2 regions of the Mesorhizobium sp. WSM1386 genome follow, and region 1 is predicted to be linked to the other one. Evidence: predicted binding sites of a transcription regulator. Region 1 holds the regulator's gene; the other holds the start of a gene.
The links. The regulator LexA, encoded in region 1, represses DNA repair genes until DNA is damaged. The targets are predictions, from matches to a motif close to TGTTCNNNNTGTGTTCNG.
Positions count from the first base shown of each region.

Region 1 (5,086 bases):
CGAGACCGGCGTGGTGATGGTGTAGATCAGCTTGGGCTGCTCGGCCTGCAGCTTGGCGATCATCTGCGGCACCAGCGATGCATCGAAATTAGTATGGCTCTCCGTGTAGACGACGTCCTTGCCCTCGACGAAGCCATTGTCCGTCAGCGCCTTCTTGAAGCCGGCTATGGCGGCGTTCAATTGCGGATGCTCGCCGAAATTGGCGATGCCGATACGGATCTGATCGGCCGCGGCGCTGCCGGCGCTGACCATCAATGCACCGGCCAGGGCCAATCCCGACAGCCAAGCGGACTTCGACTTCAACATCATTTCCTCCCAGATTTGATCAGCGCCGCTTCGGGGCACCTCCAGCGATCATGGTCAGTCCATCGGCGCATGTCAAACATTATATATAATTCTTGCCATCACTCGCCATCATATATAATTTCTCCAATGGCAGAGAACGAATGGATCGCGATGCAGGACCAGAAGAACTCCACCAAGACGGAAGCTGCTTACCAGCTTCTGCGGCGCGATATCCTCACCACCCGTCTCATGCCGGGCGCCCCGCTCAAGCTCAGCGCCCTGCGCGGCACCTATGGAGTTGGCTGGACGCCGCTGCGCGAAGCGTTGTCGCGCCTCGAAGCCGAACGCCTGGTCACCGCCATCAGCAATCGCGGCTTTGCGGTCGCCCCCGTGTCCCGCGCCGAACTTGAGGATCTGGCGCGCGCGAGGATGGTCGTCGAGATACCGCTCTTCCAGGAATCGATGGAGAACGGCGGCCGGAAATGGGAAGACGCGGTTGTCACCGCGCACTACCGGCTCGCCCGCTGCAAGACCGCGGTGGACGATCCCTCGGATGCCGCCGTCGACCAGTGGGACGAGAACCACGAGGCTTTTCACGCGGCGCTGCTGAGTGCCGCGACGTCCAGCTGGCTGTTGCGGTTTCGCTCGACGATCTCGGACCAGCTGCGCCGGCATCATCGCTTTCTTGGGCTGGCGCCGACATTGCGAGCCGCGGCCGGCCTCAAGGATGGCTACGAAGAGGCCATGAACGCGCTGCGCGGGGCGATGGCGATCGAGCACCACACGGCGATCATGGAAGCCGCCCTGGACCTCGACGTCGAGCGGGCAAAAGCGCTGATGACGGCCCACATCGGCTATACGCTGCACGTCTATGTCCACAGCGAGGACGGCGACGCGAACAAGGACGTCGCGCGCGCCGGCAGCTTGAAAGCGGTTGCCGGATGATTCGGCACCTCCTCATCGTCCGACGCTCGACGAGATTGCAGAAGCCGCGATCGGTACCTGCTTCCAAACCGGCGATTGTTGGCGTTTTGATTTCGTTTCGTTCACGGCAGGCAAGCCGATCGCAGGCGCGAAAATCGGCCTCGCCAGGGTCTGCCGTCGGCTGATGCCGAGCCATGTCGCAAGACTGGCCGCAGGCTATTAACCAAGACATTTCAATGCGGGCGACGGGCGGCAACGGGCGAAAATCCCCGATTTCCGGCCTGTCCGGCCCTGCAAATGATTACGGCCCTCTTACCAAATTCACTAAACTTTAAACGGTTGCAGAACACAACTGGAACAGATAGTGTTTGTTCTGGGTTTGTTTTTTCGATTCTGGATCAGAACCATTCTGGATCAAAACCTTGTCCAGATGCCTTGGGGGCCGCCATGCTGACACGCAAGCAACATGAACTCTTGATGTTCATTCATGAACGGCTCAAGGAAAGCGGTATTCCGCCCTCCTTCGACGAGATGAAAGAGGCGCTCGACCTCGCCTCCAAATCAGGGATCCATCGCTTGATCACGGCGCTGGAGGAACGCGGCTTCATTCGCCGGCTGCCCAACCGGGCGCGTGCGCTGGAAGTGCTGCGGCTGCCCGATTCGATCGCGCCGGGCCTCAACGCGGCGAAGAAATTCTCTCCAAGTGTCATCCAGGGAAGTCTCGGCCAAGGCGGTCTCGGTCAGGGCAGCCTCGGCCGCCAGATCAAGCCGGCACCGTCGCGCTTTGCCGCTGCCGGCAACGACGACGATGCGGTTCCAGCGGTGTCCATCCCGGTCATGGGTCGCATCGCTGCCGGTGTGCCCATCGATGCCATCCAGCATCAGACGCATACCATCTCGGTGCCGCCGGACATGATCATGGGCGGCGAGCACTATGCGCTGGAGGTCAAGGGCGACTCGATGATCGAGGCCGGCATCTTCGATGGCGACACGGTCATTATCCGCAACGCCGATACGGCGAGCCCGGGCGAGATCGTCGTGGCCTTGGTCGACGAGGAGGAAGCGACCCTGAAGCGGTTCCGCCGCAAGGGTGCCTCGATTGCGCTTGAAGCCGCCAATCCGGCCTACGAGACGCGCATCTTCGGGCCGGACAGGGTCAAGGTGCAGGGCAAGCTCGTCGGGCTGATCAGGCGCTACTGAGCCGGCACGGCACTTGGCTTGTCAGGTTTGCGATAGGGCTGCAGGCCCCTCGCCTCGCGCGAAAATTTTCGCTGCGCGTGCCAGGGCCGATACGGGCTGTCCACCGCGAAGCTGATGGTTGGCGGACCGGTGGCCGATTGGCGGTCGAAGAAGATGGCCGCGCTGCCCTTGCGGGCGAGCTGCCGTTTGGTGACGACGAGAACCAGCGGATTGTGGCAGGCGTCGTAGGCCGTTGCGTCATTGACGATGATCAGGTCGGCGAAGCCACAGGCCTTCCAGGTATCCTTGCGGTCTTCGACATGCGCTATGATCGCACCGGACGGGTGCCTGGCGAGACAGACACCGTCGGTGCAATAGAACGGCGCTCCCGGCGGCAGGCTGACGGCATCGGCAATATCGAATTGTCCATCCGCCTTGTCGAACATCTCCGGCAGGATAATGGTTTCGGATCTCAGCGCGCGTTTCCAGTTGTCGACGGTGAATTCGTTCGGCCGGGCCCGGCTGACCGCGAGTTCGCCACCGCCGATCGGCAGCGCGACCAGCCGCGCGTCTTCCGAGACCAGCACATCCGGCGTGCGCGTGTCGGACACCACCAGCAAGCCGGCGAGCGCGAATGGAAGCGCTGCAAGCCGCAGCCACGTCGTCGCCATCGTCGCGATGACCAGGGCAATTGCCACCAGCAGAACGGATTGCTGTGAGATGAGCCCGACCGCATCGACCGGAGAGCGTTCCGATATCCACGCCGAAATGGCGATCATCGCGGTCAGGCCCTTGCCCATCAAGTAAAGGGATGGCGCATCCAGGCCGAACGGCATCAGCAGCGCGCTGGCAACGGCCAGGAACATCACGACTGAGACGATCGGCATGACGGCCAGATTGGCGAACAGGCTGAGCGGCGACACCCGCTGGAAATGCCAGATGGCAAACAGCGCCGTGGCGCTGCCGGCGATGATGGAGGTCATGGCCAATCCGCCTGTCGCCAGCAGGAATTTTCGCGTCAGGAAGCCGGGCAAGGAGCGCTTCGGCGGCGGTGGCCTCGTTTTTCCCGCCCGGTGATCCGCCCAGCCGGCATAGGCGCCAACCAGGGCCGCGGTCGCGGCGAACGACATCTGGAAGCTCGGTCCGACCACCTCATGCGGGGAAACCAGGATGACGGCGATCGCCGAGATCGCCAGATTGCGCATGGTCAGCGCCGCGCGATCGAACAGGACGGCAATCAGCATCACCGCCAGCATGATGAAGCTGCGCTCGGCGGCGACGACGACGCCGGAGATGACGAGATAGGCGGCGATCGACAACAGTGCGGCCGCGGCCGCGTATTTCTTCACCGGCCGGCGCGCGGAAAAGTCCGGGAACAGCGCGAAGGCGCCGCGCAGGAGCCCCATGATGGTGCCGGCGACCAGCGCCATGTGCAGTCCCGATATGGAGATGATGTGATAGATGCCGGTGCGCCGCATCGCTTCGTTGATTTCGTCGGGGATGCCGGCGCGCACGCCGACGATCAACGCCGCCGCGATCTCGCCTTCTGCGCCGCCGACGCTGCCCCTGATATGGTCGGCAATGGCTTCGCGGGCGTTCTGTATCGCTGATGAAAGGCGGGCCGACAGCGGCATGCCAGCGTCGTCGGCTGCAACGACTTTTGGATTGCCGAGAAAGAACCCGCTGCCACCGATGCCGGCGAAATAGCTGTCGAAGGAGAAATCATAGCTGTCCGGCCGCACCGGACCGGTCGGCGGCAACAGCTTGGCATAGCCGGTAATAAGGGAGCCGGCGGTCATTTCCGGCGGTATCTTGCGTGCCGAAAGCCGGACCCTTTCCGGCGCGTAGCGCAGTTTCGGCCGGGCGGTCGACGTCACGTCGATGGTAAGCCGGATGCGGCCGGTCTCCATCTCTTCGATCGAGACCACGCGGCCGCTCAGTTGCGTCGAGATTTCCGAGCCCAGCATCTGGGTTCCCGTGCGCCACGTCTCGACCTTGGCGGCGAGCAAGCCAAGCGCGCACAGCAATGCCGCCGTCAGGAACAGATGGGTTTTCGGCCACGAGCGCGAGACAATCGCCAGGAAGCCCATGAGGGCCACCACCGCGACAGGTCTGGCAAAATCCGGTTCGGCCGCCAGCGAAAAATAGCCGATCGCGCCGATTGCAAGGCAAACCGGCACCAGCAGGAAGCCCATGCCGCGGTCAAGCTCCAGCTCCGCCGCCGCAGTGATGCCGTTGCGCAGGCGCGGCAATGACAGCCGGCCGAGTTGCCGGCGCACACGCACGATCCTGCCGGCCGGCGACGGAATTGGCGCGGGGATATCCGGTGCGGGCTGGTTGCCGGAACCCGGCACGAGAGGCGATTGCGTCGGCAGCGAGGCCGGCAGCGGCATCGCAAACAGGGACCGCTCGCTGACGCCAACAATGGCGTCCTCGCCCTGATCCGAGCCCCGGCTTCGTCCAGCCATTGGGTCTGCCCCTTGCACCCCTGACGCCCTATGCTACATGAACGCGCGACGCGCGAAAGTCCGCGCACCCACACCCGCCCCAGACGCTTCCCGAGAGTTCCATGTCCGACAAGGTCGTCACCCGTTTTGCCCCCTCGCCCACCGGCTACCTGCACATAGGCGGCGCGCGCACGGCGCTGTTCAACTGGCTGTACGCAAAGCACACCGCCGGCACGATGCTGCTGCGCATC
Region 1 is NZ_CM148373.1:4,011,297-4,016,382, reverse strand. It holds gene AC0NIH_RS19680 (ABC transporter substrate-binding protein) at 1-306, opposite strand, end outside; gene AC0NIH_RS19675 (GntR family transcriptional regulator) at 433-1,230, shown strand; gene lexA (transcriptional repressor LexA) at 1,657-2,409, shown strand; gene AC0NIH_RS19665 (ComEC/Rec2 family competence protein) at 2,403-4,856, opposite strand; gene gltX (glutamate--tRNA ligase) at 4,958-5,086, shown strand, end outside.

Region 2 (5,086 bases), 3.3 Mb from region 1:
AGCGCTATGCGCTTTCCCGGGAAAACCGTTTCACGCTTTTCCTGGAATTGCTCTACGCCGCCTGCGCCATTCGCTCCGAGCTCATGCGATAAGAAATCGCCTCGGCCAGATGGATGCGGCCGACGGTTTCGCTGGCGTCGAGGTCGGCGAGCGTGCGCGCCACTTTCAGTACCCGGTGGTAGGCGCGCGCCGAAAAGGCGAGCTTTTCGCTGGCGTCCTTGAGCAGCGACAGCCCGGCGGCATCCGGCATGGCGATCTCCTCGATCATCGCCGGCGCGCAATGCGCGTTGGTGGTGGCGCGGGTGGCGCCGAGCCGTTCGAAGCGTTCGCGCTGGATGGTGCGCGCCCGGGCAACGCGCAGTGCGACCGCCGCGCTTTTTTCCGCCCGGTCTGGCCGGATCAGGTCGCTCGCCGAGACCGCCGGCACTTCGATCCTGAGATCGATGCGGTCGAGCAGCGGGCCCGAAATGCGCGCCTGGTAGTCGGTGCGGCAGCGTTCGCCGCGCAGGCAGCGATAGCCCGGCTCGCCGGCCATGCCGCAGCGGCACGGGTTCATCGCCGCCACCAACTGGATGCGCGCCGGATAGGTGACGCGATGGTTGGCGCGCGCGATCATGCAGTCGCCGGTCTCCAGCGGTTGGCGCAGCGCATCGAGCGTCTGTGGTGTGAATTCCGGAAACTCGTCGAGGAACAGCACGCCGTGATGGGCGAGCGATACTTCGCCCGGCCGTGCGCGCATGCCGCCGCCGACCATCGCCGCCATCGACGCCGAATGATGTGGCGCGCGGAACGGCCGCCGGTCGGTCAGCTTGCCTTCGCCGAGTTCGCCCGCCACCGAGGCGATCATCGAGACTTCGAGCAACTCCTTCGGCGCCAGCGGCGGCAGGATCGACGGCAGCCGCTGCGCCAGCATAGATTTGCCCGATCCCGGCGGCCCGATCATCAAGAGATTGTGTCCGCCGGCCGCCGCCACCTCCAGCGCCCGCTTGGCGGTCTCCTGGCCCTTGATGTCGGCGAGGTCGGGCAGGTCCAGCGCCGAGGCGTGGATGCCGGCCTCCGGCCGCGACAGCACCTGCGTGCCGCGGAAATGGTTGGCGATGGCAATAAGGCTGCGCGGCGCCAGAATGTCGAATTCCCGCCCCGCCCAGGCGGCTTCCGGTCCGCAGGCGAACGGGCAGATCAGCCCCTTGCCCTCGGCATTGGCGCCGATCGCCGCCGGCAAGGCACCGGCAACGGCGGTGATCGTGCCATCGAGCGAGAGTTCGCCGAGCACGACATAGCCGGCCAGCATGTCTCCGGGAATGGCGCCAAGGGCGGCCATCAGGCCGAGCGCGATCGGCAGATCGTAGTGGCTGCCCTCTTTCGGCAGGTCGGCGGGTGCCAGGTTGATGGTCACCTTCTTCGACGGCATCGACAGGCCGGACGCATGCAGCGCCGCCTGCACCCGCTCGCGGCTTTCGGCCACAGCCTTGTCGGGCAGGCCGACGATGTGCATGTTGACCTTGCCAGGCGCGATCATCACCTGCACGTCGACCGGCACGGCCTCGATGCCCTGGAAAGCGACCGTGCGAACCCGCGCCACCATTTTTAAGCCCCCGGGCCGCAACCCCTGCGATTGACCAAGAATGACCCGTCGCGGAGACAATCACAATTCTTCGGTCAAATCAAGAACATTACGAGAACAGGCAAACGCTGCGGTTGCAGGCGGATCGTGCCCGGTTGCAAAAGCGGAACATGGTTAAGACAAAATGAAAACGGCCGCTTCCGCTTGCCGTCTAAGCGGTGATGAAAGCATCGACCGTACCTGAAAGGGATCGATCGATTGCGATCTGGGGTGGAAGCCACTCCATGACAGGATATCGGAAAGGCCAAGGCATGGAGACCCGGCGCAAAGAGCCGCTTTCCAGAAAAATCTCATTAACAAGGTCTATGAACCGCCCGCGGTCCCGTTCAACTCGTTTCAAAATTTGCGAACGAATATAGGTCCGGGGGATTCGCCGCTCCTTCAGGGCCAAGACAGCCTCCGCGATGGATCGAGGATCGGGTGGAACCCTAAGGCAATAGTCGTGATCCAGATAGAGGTCTCGGCCACCATGGTTCGGCGTCGTGACCACAGGAAGCCCCGCGAGAAGATATTCCGTGCTGGCGAACATTGGCCCCTCCACTTCGGAGAGACAAATTCCCACGGCTGCACGGTTTAGATGCATGTTCACTTGAGCCGGCGCCAATCGGACAGGCTTGCCGGTGCTGTCGAACTGATTGACAAACACGTGGCCCGGCGCGAGCTCCCTGTGCCGATTTATTCGTGCTCTTTCCGACTCCGCCGTGGATGACTCGATTGAATCGCGATAAAAGACAAATGCGCAACTCTGGATGCCAAGCGACAGGTCGTGGCGTTTCCACGAAGCCAGTTGCGCGTTGTAGATTGCATCAAATTCCACAGCGATGTCGTCGAGCGGCCTGAATATATATTCGGAGGTGGTCGAGGTCTTGTTGTGCAGGAAAGCGGCCTCACCGGACTGGTTCAACAGATCCACCTCGGCTTGTGTGTTGCACAGGAAGATCAGCGAGTGACGGGGGTTCCTAAGCCTATGCAGAACGGCATAGGTCCGGATCGTTTTGACGCTGGAATTGTTTTCGATGGACCAGGTTGGGGAGATGAGAAACCAGGCGCGATGGCTGCGTGGAAGATGAGGCATATGACTTGCCAATCCGAGGGGCGTACCGGACATTCCCGAATAGGATATGAACGGATCGTCCGACAGCAAGCTTGCCTGAAGAGCAGGTTGCGCCTTCGCGGAAGGATGCCCTTTCCGGAGGTTGCGGCGATGGCGCAGCATAGTTCCGACAATCTCGAATCCGGTAGGAGGGCGGTACCCGTGCCGTAGAGCCAACATGCGGCGATTACGCGGCCGACGTCAGCCGCTTTCCCTCGACTGCATCCCAGAACAGGCTGGCGATATCGGCGCCGCCGAAGCGCTGGACTTCGCGCACGCCGGTCGGCGAGGTCACGTTGATCTCGGTCATGTAGTCGCCGATGACGTCGATGCCGACCAGAATGAAGCCGCGTTCTTTCAGCGAGGGCCCGATACGGGCGCAGATCTCGCGCTCGCGTTCGGTCAGTTCGGTCTTCTCGGCGCGGCCGCCGACATGCATGTTGGAGCGAGAATCGTGCTCGGCCGGCACCCGGTTGATGGCGCCGACCGGTTCGCCGTCGACCAGGATGATGCGCTTGTCGCCCTTGCGCACGTCCTTGAGATAGCGCTGCACGATGTAGGGCTCGCGGAACATCTGGCCGAACATTTCGAGCAGCGAGGCGAGGTTGCGGTCGCCCTCGAGCAGATGGAAGATGCCGGCGCCGCCATTGCCGTAGAGCGGCTTGATGATGATGTCGCCGAACTCCTTGCGGAAGGCGGCGACTTCGAGCGGATCCTTGGTGATCAGCGTCTCCGGCATCAGGTCGGGGAACTCGGTGACGAAGATCTTTTCCGGACTGTTGCGCACCCAGGCCGGGTCGTTGACGACCAGCGTCCCGGGATGGATGCGCTCCAGGATGTGCGTGGTGGTGATGTAGTTCATGTCGAAGGGCGGATCCTGGCGCAGCAGGATGACGTCCATCTCCGACAGGTCGGTGCGCACCTTCTCGCCCAGCGAATAATGGCTGCCCTTCTCGTCGCGCACCTGCATCGCCTCGATGCGGGCAAACACCTTGCCGTCGCGCATCGACAGCCGGTCGGGCGTGTAGTGGAAAAGCTGGTGGCCGCGCCGCTGCGCTTCCAGCGACAGCGCGAACGAGGTGTCGCCGGTGATCGACACGGTGGAGATGTGGTCCATCTGGACGGCGATTTTCAGCTTCATGGCAAGTCCCCAGCACAGTCGACGAGAGCGATATAAGGGTCCCGGCGCCTTCTGCCAATCGCCACATCCGGAAGATCGGCAACAGCAAGACGCAAACCCGCACACCCGATCCCGACAAGGCAAGTGCCTGCGTCATCGTTTTCTTAAGCCTTCCCATACAAGAATAGGCCTCGAATATCCCAACGGCAGGCGCCGGACGGGGATCCCCGATGGAACAACGACCATGAACGCGCTCACCGCCATCCGCGCCGCCTCGACCAAACAGCTTGAACTCACCATCCTGATGCCGTGCCTCAACGAGGCCGAGACATTGGCCGTCTGCATCGGCAAGGCCAGGGCCTTCCTCGACAAGGCCGGAATCCTGGGTGAGGTGCTTATCGCCGACAATGGCAGCACCGATGGCTCGCAGGAGATCGCTGCCCAAGGCGGCGCCCGCGTCGTCCCGGTGGCGCAAAAGGGCTATGGCGCTGCTCTTCTGGGCGGCATCGCCGCCGCCAGGGGCCGCTTCATCATCATGGGCGATGCCGACGACAGCTACGATTTCGGTGCGCTTGATGCCTTCATTGCGCGCTTGCGCGACGGCGCCGACCTGGTGATGGGCAATCGCTTCCAGGGCGGCATCGAAGCCGGTGCCATGCCGCCGCTGCATCGCTATCTCGGCAATCCGGTGCTGAGCTTCGTCGGCCGCCTGTTTTTCCGCATCAGGACCGGCGACTTCCACTGCGGCCTGCGCGGTTTCAACGCCGAGAGCATCCGCAAGCTCGACCTGCAGACGACGGGCATGGAATTCGCCAGCGAAATGGTGGTGCGCAGCGCGCTTGCCGGCCTGCGCATCGAGGAAGTGCCGACCACGCTCAAGCCCGACGGCCGCAGCCGCCCGCCGCACCTCAGGACCTGGCGTGACGGCTGGCGGCATCTCAAATTCCTGCTGGTCTACAACCCGCGCTGGATGTTCTTCATACCGGGCACGGTGCTCGCCAGCCTTGGCCTGTTGTTCGCGGCCCTGCTGGTGTTCGGGCCGTTGCGGGTGATCGACAATCTTTCGCTCGACCTCAACACCTTCGTCGCCGCCTGCTTCATGATCATCACCGGTATCCAGCTCATCACCTTTGGCGCCATATCGCGATACTATGCCGAGATCACCGGCATCCTGCCGCGCAGCCGTGGCTCCGATTGGCTGACCAGGACCATCAGCACCGATCGTCTTGCCGCCAATGCCGGCATCTGC
Region 2 is NZ_CM148373.1:736,887-741,972, reverse strand. It holds gene AC0NIH_RS03490 (YifB family Mg chelatase-like AAA ATPase) at 53-1,585, opposite strand; gene AC0NIH_RS03485 (glycosyltransferase) at 1,776-2,840, opposite strand; gene gshB (glutathione synthase) at 2,905-3,858, opposite strand; gene AC0NIH_RS03475 (glycosyltransferase family 2 protein) at 4,082-5,086, shown strand, end outside.
Region 2: AC0NIH_RS03490 (YifB family Mg chelatase-like AAA ATPase) is a predicted target of LexA. The motif match lies at 1,667-1,684, and genes of this name have one in related genera.